2 regions of the Marinomonas posidonica IVIA-Po-181 genome follow, and region 1 is predicted to be linked to the other one. Evidence: predicted binding sites of a transcription regulator. Region 1 holds the regulator's gene; the other holds the start of a gene.
What was found. Region 1 encodes LexA, which represses DNA repair genes until DNA is damaged. Its sites were predicted from a motif close to TACTGTNTANNTANACAGTA; they were not measured.
Positions count from the first base shown of each region.

Region 2: a site for LexA is predicted at 1,656-1,675, ahead of recN (DNA repair protein RecN). Genes of this name have one in related genera too.

Region 1 is NC_015559.1:2,031,326-2,036,477, reverse strand. It holds gene topA (type I DNA topoisomerase) at 1-575, shown strand, start outside; gene MAR181_RS09555 (DUF6586 family protein) at 572-1,039, shown strand; gene MAR181_RS09550 (hypothetical protein) at 1,041-1,304, shown strand; gene lexA (transcriptional repressor LexA) at 1,373-1,996, opposite strand; gene dinG (ATP-dependent DNA helicase DinG) at 2,067-4,190, shown strand; gene MAR181_RS09535 (DEAD/DEAH box helicase) at 4,327-5,152, shown strand, end outside.
Region 2 is NC_015559.1:400,800-405,951, forward strand. It holds gene recN (DNA repair protein RecN) at 1-1,628, opposite strand, end outside; gene grpE (nucleotide exchange factor GrpE) at 1,814-2,392, shown strand; gene dnaK (molecular chaperone DnaK) at 2,495-4,411, shown strand; gene dnaJ (molecular chaperone DnaJ) at 4,531-5,152, shown strand, end outside.

The DNA of each region.
Region 1 (5,152 bases):
AACTGCATGTTTGTGGTAATAACCCATCTTGTACCGGTTACGAAGTGGAAGCGGGCAGCTTCAAAATCAAAGGCTACGATGGGCCGGTGATTGAGTGTGATAAATGCAGTTCAGAAATGCAGCTTAAGACGGGGCGCTTTGGTAAGTATTTTGGCTGTACCAATGAAGAGTGTAAGAATACTCGTAAGCTGCTTAAAAGCGGTGAAGTTGCGCCGCCTAAGATGGACCCAGTGCCTATGCCGGACTTGGCTTGTCAGAAGGTGGAGGATCATTACGTGTTGCGTGATGGTGCAACTGGTTTGTTCTTGGCCGCTAGCCAATTCCCTCGTAAACGCGAAACCCGTGCGCCTTATGTGAAAGAATTGATTCCATATATGGATCAAATTGATCCAAAATATCATTTTTTCGCAGATGCGCCCGTTGCTGATTCAGAAGGCCGTTCTACCTTGATTCGTTATAGTCGTAAAACCAAAGAGCAATACATTATGACGGAAAATGAAGGCAAACCAACGGGGTGGAAAGCTTTTTATGATGGCGGTAAATGGGTCATCGAAGAAGGTAAAAAGAAAAAATGATCAGCGTAAGTTATGCCAGTGTAACGAATCAAAGGCTTGATGCTGCAAAGCGTTTACTGGCACTTGCTCAGTCAAGTGACGAAGCTTGGCTGGTCAGTAGTCTTGAAGGCTCGGCTTTGTTTCAATTACGCAGTGCCTTCAATGGTTTGTTGCAAGAAGTTGCACAGAGTTATGCATTGTCTGATTGTTTGGATGTGATTACATTGGCCTCTGAAGCCGAAGCCAAGCAGTCTGTTGTACCGGTTCTGTCAGAGTTAAAGGACTTAATAAGTCAGTCTAGATCTTGGTGTTGCCAGCTTCTGAGTGCTTATCAGCAACAATTAGAGTGTCATTTGGTTCAATCATCTTTTGGCCGAACGGACCTTATTGGTTCTGGTGGGGATGATGGTGCCTCAATGCAATTGTATTTGACCAAGCTAACTGACTTGGTGTTACGTTTTAGAGAAGAGTCATCTGAGTATTAATATGAAAGAGTCATACCTTGAAATTGTTGAGCTGGAAAACGGCGATATTGTATTACGCCCAGCCAGTGACAGTGGCGAGGAAACAGAGCCGTTAGCAACCCTGAAAATTTCAGACACGACACGGTCTTATTTGCAGGATCGTTATTTTGAATTGGCAAAATGCATGTTTCATGCAGGGATTGATTTTGTGTATTCGGATGAGTCTATGGCTGATGAAGGGTTGGATTACATGGACGATGATTTCCGTCCTAAAATTCTTCATTAATGATTTTAAACAAGATCAACAAAAAAAAGGTGGCTTTAGGCCACCTTTTTTATGATGTGTATTGGCTTTTATAGTCCTTGTCGAATAACGCCGACAGACAGGCCTTCGATTGCAAACTCTTCGCTCTCAAGGTCCACAACAATGTCCTGGTAGTCTTCGTTTTCAGGAATTAATCGAACAATGCGTCCTTTTTGCTCGAAGCGTTTAACGGTGACTTCATCGCCAATGCGGGCAACGACAATTTGCCCATTGCGAACCGTATTGGTTTTGTGGACGGCCAATAAATCACCTTCCATAATGCCAATGTTTTTCATGCTGGTGCCGGAAACCGACAAGAAATAATCTGCTTTCGGTGAGAACATATTACCTGGAACAGTAACATGGGTATCTATGTTCTCTTGAGCCAATATAGGGTATCCTGCGGCCACTTTACCGATAACGGGCAAACCTAACTCGTCTTCTGGAGCGTTGTTTTCGGAAGACTCAACCAATCGAATGCCACGAGAAGCGCCGGACAGCATTTCAATTGCGCCTTTTTTGCAGAGGGCTTTTAAGTGTTCTTCAGCCGCATTTGGGGATTTAAAGCCAAGTCGTTTCGCGATTTCCGCACGGGTAGGTGGGAATCCGGTTTCATTAATAAACTCGCGAATGGTATCGAGTACATCAGATTGTCTTTTGGTTAATTTAATCATGGCACTATCTGGTTGTTTATACAGTAACTGTTATTATATACAGCATTCTTAACGATTCTCAATAAAATAAATGCTTTCAGACGAATTAAAAAATAAAATCCAATCAGCCTATCGCGATATGCTGGATGCCAAATCCCATAAACCAAGGGTTGGTCAGCGCCAAATGATAGGTGCGATCGCGCGTACGTTGGGAAACATTAAACAAGGTACCGAGGGAGAGCGGCTAGATGAAAAACATGTGGCAGTCATCGAGGCAGGGACGGGAACAGGTAAAACCTTATCCTATTGTCTTGCTGTCATTCCTATTGCAAAGGCAAGAGGATTAAAGCTTGTTATCTCAACAGCCACCGTGGCTCTGCAAGAACAAATTCTCCATAAAGACTTACCTGATATCTTGTCCAATACCGAGGTAAATTTTAAGTACACCTTAGCGAAAGGTCGCGGTCGCTATCTTTGTCTCAACAATCTGGAGGCTTTTCTAGGCACACAAGAGCAGGCTATGGACGATATGTTTGCCGGTTTGTTTGAGCAGCACCTCCAATCGGATGATGTCAATACTGTGCTTTATCAAGAGATGGATGAAGCATTAAGTAAAGGTAAATGGGATGGTGATAAAGATAATTGGGAAGGTATTATTCGAGAGCTAGACTGGCGTCGCTTAACGACTGACCATCAACAATGCACGAATCGTAATTGTGCCAATTATTCGGCCTGTCCATTTTTTAAAGCCCGTGCCGAGATTGAAGTGGCTGATGTCATCGTCGCGAACCATGACCTTGTGCTGGCGGATTTGTCCTTAGGTGGTGGTGCTATTCTGACGCCGCCGAAAGAAACCATTTATGTGTTCGATGAGGGCCATCACCTGCCTGATAAAGCCATAGGGCATTTCCGTCATGAGGTCAGGTTGCAGCAAAGTATTAGCTGGCTTAGACAATTGGAAAAGAATTTGGTGAATTTGAAGCAGGAGCTTACCGATGAGGTGAGTTTAACGGGTCAATTGCTGATTAAAATGCCGCAACAGATTCAGACTATTGTCAATTTCATCCAATACGCTCAGCAAGGCTTATCACCTTATATTAATGGTTTGGGATTGGATCAGAATAATAATCAGCATCGATTTGAGTTTGGTGTGGTGCCTGATGAGTTGAAGCAATTGGCATACAGTTTGTCGACCAGCTATCAAAAATTATTTAATAGCGTTGAAAGCATTCAGGACGAATGCAAAAAAGCCAAGCAGAATGAGGGTATGGGTGTGACGCCTGAAATGGCCGAAACTTGGCAGCCCATTTTAGGGGCGATATTGGGGCGAATCGAGCAAAGTGTTGGTTTGTGGCAGCTGTATTCAACGACGGATGATCAGCAATATCCACCAAATGCTCGTTGGTTGATTTTATCTGGTCAGGGCATGGAGCAGGATATTGAGTTGGGGGCTTCCCCGATTCTAGCGGCCAATACTTTACGGCAGCAATTATGGGATAAGTGTTTTGGTGCCGTGGTGACCTCTGCGACACTCACGGCGTTGAATCAATTTCATCGGTTTAATATGCGTTCGGGGGTGCCGAGAGAGAGCGAGTATCTGCGTGTGTTAAGCCCTTTTGACTTTCAGAATAATGGCGTGTTGGTGATTCCAGAGATGAAATCTGAGCCAAATCAGGTTGAGCTGCATACGGCTGAAATTGTTGATTACCTAAACGAGAAGGTGGATCGAGATAAAGCCAGTTTGGTGTTGTTCTCATCTCGTCGCCAAATGGAAGACGTGGCGCAATCTTTGAAAGAGTCGTTGAAAGATATCTTGTTAATACAGGGTGAGCAATCGAAGCGAATCATATTAGAGTCACACAAATCACGAATTGATGAGGATAAAGGCAGTTTGCTATTTGGCTTGGCCAGTTTTGCTGAAGGGGTGGATTTGCCCGGTGATTATCTTTCCTCTGTGTTTATTGCCAAAATTCCGTTTGCTGTGCCTGATGATCCTGTTGACGCCACCTTAGCGGAATGGATCCAAAAGCGTGGTGGCAATCCCTTTATGGAAATCACCATTCCAGATGCCTCGTTGCGTCTAGTGCAGGCCACAGGTCGCTTGTTAAGAAGTGAAACAGACTCAGGGACCATTCATATATTGGATAAGCGTCTTAAAACCAAGCGTTATGGAAACCAATTGGTTCAGAGTTTACCGCCTTATCGATTGGGGTGATGGCAAAGAAACAGCGGTTTAAACTCCACTGAGTTTTTACCCTGTTTTAAAGGAAAAGATGATAAAGCTGGATCAATTAGGTACACTCCATGCTCAGATAATTAACCTCTAACCGAAGAAGTGTATAGATTCCGATATGGAAAACCAAAATCAAGACGTAGCACCAGAAAGTAACACCAAACCGAAACGAACTCGCCGTCAAAATAAGCGACCTAGAAAAGCTCAAGGTAAGGCAAGTGAAGCAAAAATGGATGAGGCAACGTCGAATCAAGGTGTTTGGTCTATAGATGATTTTAAGGTGCCAGAAGCGGAGGGTAAATTACGCTTTCATGATTTGAACTTACCGGATCGAGTGTTAAAGTCCATTGCAGAAATGGGGTTTGAGTATTGCAGTGAGATTCAAGCGGAAACCTTGCCAACTACATTGCAGGGTTATGACATCATAGGTCAGGCTCAAACAGGTACGGGTAAGACCGCGGCGTTTTTGATTGCCATGATCACGGATTTCCTAGATTACCCATTGGAAGAAGAGCGAGCTAACAATCTCGCCCGTGGTTTGATTATTGCGCCAACCCGTGAATTGGCGTTACAGATTGCAGATGAAGCTGTGAAGCTAACGGCTAACTGTCATTTAAATGTCGTGGCGTTAGTGGGTGGGTTAAGCTACGAAAAGCAAAAACAGGCTTTGCAAACCGAAAATGTGGACATTCTTGTGGCCACACCGGGTCGATTATTAGATTTTGCTCGTAGTCGTAAAGTCTTGCTAAATAAAGTGGAGTGTTTGGTTCTGGATGAAGCGGACCGTATGTTGTCCATGGGCTTCATTCCAGATGTGAAAAGCATTATCCGTATGACGCCGCACAAAGAAACCCGTCAAACCATGCTGTTTAGTGCGACTTTCCCGAAAGACATTCAAGCTTTGGCGAAACAATGGACCTATTTTCCAAAGGAAGTGTCGGTTG
Region 2 (5,152 bases), 1.6 Mb from region 1:
AGGGTTTGCTCGGTTAATTCAAGGCCGCCTAGTAAACGAGCGATTTCTTGGGTTCGGTCTTGTTCTTTTAAAACTTTGACCTCAGATGAGGTCGCTTCATTGGTGACTTTTTTACTCACCTGTAAATGTTGATGTCCTTGTGCGGCGACTTGCGCTAAGTGTGTCACGCTGAACACTTGGCCGCGTTGGCCAACAGAACGCAGCATGCGCCCAACGACTTCTGCAATGCCACCACTGATGCCGACATCGACTTCGTCAAATACTAAAGTAGGAATGGTTGAGGTGTGAGCGGTTACCACTTGAATGCCCAAACTAATACGAGATAACTCACCACCGGATGCCACTTTACGAAGTGGTTGGGCAGGTTGCCCTGGGTTGGAAGCGATCATGTATTCAATGTCTTCAAAGCCATTGGCAGTGACTTGATTGAGTGGTTGGCATTGAATATAGAAACGTGCGTGAGGCATGCCTAAGCCGTGAATTTGTTCTTCTACTTTTTTTGCCAATTCGTCTTTGGTGCTAATGCGCTTTTCTGTGAGGTTAGTCGCTAAAGCGGTGAGCTTTTCGTAGGCTAATTCTTCTTTTTCTTTTAGCGCTTCTAAGCTTTCTTCGCCACCTTGCAGTTTAGACAGTTCCCCTTCAACCGACTCACGTAGGGAAATCAAGGTGTCAGGCAAACATTTATGACGACGTGCGGTGTCATAGATATCAGATAAACGGCTTTCGACTGTGGTTAAGCGTTCAGGGTCTTGTTCGAGTGTGTCTTGGTAATGTCGAAGGCTGTCGGTGGCTTCTTGAGCTTGAATGAGGGCGGCATTCATCATGTCTAATGCGCCTTCTAGTTCCTGTGTTGGCGGATTGATTTGGCTGGCACTGTGAATGGCTTGATTGAGCAAAGAGCAGATGCTGCCTTCTTCGTTATCTGCTAATAAATTGCTGGCTTGGTACGCTTTGACCTGAGAATCGGCAATGTTAGAGAGAAAGGTTTGCTCTTGCTCTAGGGATTCAATTTCCCCTTCCTTTAAATCAATCTGTTCTAATTCTTGGGCTTGATACGACAGCAGCTGAATCTTCGCGTCTTGTTCGGCGGATTGGTTTTGTTTGGCGAACAGTTCGTCTTTTAACTGGCGCCACGCTTGGTATTGTTGTTGAACCTGCTTACTCAGTTCAGTGAGTTGGCCATATTCATCCAGTTGTTGGCGTTGGGCATGTTTCTTTAAAAGCGATTGATGTTCGTGCTGACCATGAATGTCAACTAACTGACTACCCACCTCTTTTAAGTCGCTTAAGGTGCAAGGTCGGCCATTGATGTAGGCTTTGGAGCGGCCTTCTTTGCTAATGACGCGGCGCAGTATGCAGTTATGCTCTTGTTCCAGATCCCTTTCTTCCAGCCATTGATAAACATGAGGGTACTCTTTGATGTCAAAGCTGGCAGAGATGTCGGCTTTTTTCTGTCCATGGCGCACAACGCCGGCATCGGTTCGATCACCTAAGCATAATGACAGGGCATCCACCATAATGGATTTGCCTGCGCCAGTTTCACCGGAAATCACTGTCATACCTTGCTTAAATTCCAGTTCAAGTGATTCCACAATGGCAAAGTTGGATATAGCGATGCTGATCAGCATAGTAAGCTCCAAAGAAAGAAAATATTTATATGGTTATTTATACAGTATTTGGTTGTTTTTTGACAAGTGGCTAGTGTGGAATTAATTCCCTTAAATTTAATGCGGTTTTAGTGTTGAAAGGTAAAAAGCCGTCCCCATATACCCAGCACAGAGAAAGAATAGTTTCTGTTATTTGGAGTTAAACAATGAGTGATCAGCAAAAAAATCCTAATCAAGAGGCGGAGCAAGATTTGAACAGTGAAGCACAAAACGAAGCAGTAGAAGAGCTGTTAGAGCCAGAAGCTGAGCTGTTGGAAGCGGAAGCTGAAAATGACGAACTTGCGAAAGCGTTAGAAGACGTTGCTCAATACAAAGAAGCCGCACTAAGAGCGCAAGCCGATGCTCAAAACGTACGTCGTCGTGCCGAGCAAGATGTGGAAAAGGCTCACAAGTTTGGTTTAGAGAAATTCGCCAAAGCTGTCATTAATGTAGCGGATAACCTTGAGCGTGCCTTAACGTCTGCAGCCGACACTGGCGAAGCGGATCCGGTTCGTGAAGGGGTTGAGCTTACTTTAAAAGATTTGCTTGAAACCTTAGCTCGTTTTGAAATTAAAGCCGTTGATCCACATGGCGAACCTTTCAACCCGGAGTTGCATCAAGCCATGACTATGGTGCCAAACCCTGAACTAGAACCTAACACTGTTATGGATGTGGTTCAGAAGGGTTACACCTTGCACGGTCGTCTTTTAAGACCTGCGATGGTAGTGGTTTCAAGTGCTGCATAAAAAGACCGTCATTTTTTTGACACTGGACGCTTGAAAAGTTTTTAAGTGTACCCAAATACAGAAGTAACCTTGTTATAAACGAATTTATTGGAGAGACAAACGATGGGTAAAATCATTGGTATCGACTTAGGGACCACAAACTCTTGTGTTGCTGTTCTTGATGGTGAAAAAGCTCGTGTAATTGAAAATGCGGAAGGCGATCGTACAACTCCTTCGATCGTTGCCTTCGCTGAAGACGGTGAAGTATTGGTCGGCCAATCTGCTAAACGTCAAGCTGTGACTAACCCAACAAACACCTTGTTTGCGGTTAAGCGTTTGATCGGTCGTCGTTTTCAAGATGATGTGGTACAGAAAGACATCTCTATGGTGCCGTACAAAATTATTTCTGCAGAAAATGGTGATGCTTGGGTCGAAATCAAAGGCGATAAGAAAGCGCCACCTCAAGTATCTGCAGAAGTTCTGAAAAAAATGAAGAAGACGGCAGAAGATTACCTTGGCGAAAGCGTATCAGAAGCGGTTATTACCGTCCCAGCTTACTTTAACGACTCTCAGCGTCAAGCAACAAAAGATGCTGGTAAAATCGCTGGTCTAGACGTTAAACGTATTATCAATGAGCCAACAGCGGCGGCTTTGGCATACGGTTTGGATAAAAACTCTGGTGATTCTACTATCGCGGTTTATGACCTTGGTGGTGGTACGTTCGATATCTCTATCATCGAAATTGCTGATGTCGATGGCGAGAAACAGTTCGAAGTATTGTCGACTAATGGTGATACTTTCCTTGGTGGTGAAGATTTCGACATGCGTGTTATCGAATTCTTGGCTGCTGAGTTTAAGAAAGACACTGGCATTGATCTTCACAATGATCCACTTGCGCTACAGCGTTTGAAAGAAGCAGGTGAAAAAGCCAAAGTTGAGTTGTCTTCTTCTTCACAAACAGAAGTGAACTTGCCTTACATCACAGCTGATGCAAGTGGTCCTAAACACTTAAACGTGAAATTGACGCGTTCTAAACTTGAGTCATTGGTAGAAGAATTGGTGATCAAGTCTCTTGAGCCTTGCCGCCAAGCGCTGAAAGATTCTGAGCTTTCTGCTTCTGATATCGACGAAGTTATCTTGGTTGGTGGTCAGACTCGTATGCCATTGGTGCAAACGAAAGTAACAGAATTCTTTGGTAAAGAGCCACGTAAAGACGTTAACCCAGATGAAGCTGTCGCAATTGGTGCGTCTATTCAAGGTGCGGTATTAGCGGGTGACGTGAAAGACGTTCTGCTTCTAGACGTCACGCCTTTGTCTTTAGGTATCGAGACAATGGGTGGTGTGATGACGGCCTTGATTGAGAAAAACACAACGATTCCAACTAAGAAATCACAAACTTTCTCGACTGCTGAAGACAACCAGAACGCGGTAACGATCCATGCTTTGCAAGGTGAGCGTAAACAAGCGGCGCAGAACAAGTCACTAGGTCGTTTCGATTTGGCTGATATTCCGCCAGCACCACGTGGTGTGCCACAAATTGAAGTTAGCTTCGACATTGATGCTAACGGTATCTTGAGCGTTTCCGCGAAAGACAAAGCGACTGGTAAAGAACAGTCTATCGTGATCAAAGCTTCTTCAGGCTTGAGCGATGAAGAAGTTGAAAAAATGGTTCAGGACGCGGAAGCGAACGCGGAAGAAGATCGTAAGTTTGAAGAGCTTGTGCAAGTTCGCAATACAGCGGATGGCATGATCCACGCGACTCGTAAGACACTTGCGGATGCGGGTGATAAAGCGACTGAAGAAGAGAAAACAGCGATTGAAACAGCGATCTCTGAATTGGAAGAAGCGCTAACCTCTAATGACAAAGAACAGATCGAAGAGAAAACCAATGCGTTGACTCAAGCGTCAGGTTCTTTGGCTCAGAAGATGTACGCTGATGCGGAAGCTGCAGCGGGCGCACCAGAAGGTGCAGAGCAAGCTGAAACGCAAGACGATGCGGTAGACGCTGAATTCGAAGAAGTAAAAGACGATAAAAAATAATCGTCAATAGCTGATAACGCCGCCTCCTTATGAGGCAAGCGATAGCGAGCACGGTTTTCGAACCGTGCTTTGCTGTTTAAGCATTAGGTTAAGACTTTTACTATTCAGGAATGCCTGCGATGAGCAAAAGAGACTATTACGACGTTCTTGGGGTTGCCAAAGACGCGGATAAGAAAGAGATCAAAAAAGCTTATCGCTCTTTAGCGAATAAGTACCACCCAGATAAGAATCCAGACAACCCAGAAGCACTCGATAAATTTAAAGAATTGGCGGAAGCCTATGAAATTCTGTCTTCTGAAGAAAAGCGCTCGGCTTATGACCGCTTTGGTCATGAAGGCGTAAACGGTCAGGCTGGCGGCTTTGGCGGTGCAGGAGCGGGTGGTTTTAGCGACATCTTTGGTGATGTCTTTGGTGATATTTTTGGCGGCGGTGGTGGCGGTGGTCAAAGCCGTACGCGACGTGGCTCAGATTTACGTTACACCTTAGAACTTGATTTAGAGCAAGCGGTCTGGGGTTGTGAGGAAAAAATCCGCATCCCTACCTTGGTAGAATGTGAGACCTGTGACGGTTCTGGTGCGAAAAAAGGCTCAACACCTAAGACGTGTGGAACTTGTGGCGGTGCTGGTCAGGTACGTATGTCGCAAGGCTTTTTCTCGGTTCAGCAAACCTGTCCAGAATGTCACGGTCAAGGTCAGGTCATTTCAGACCCTTGTCCTGATTGTCATGGCCAAGGCCGTAAGC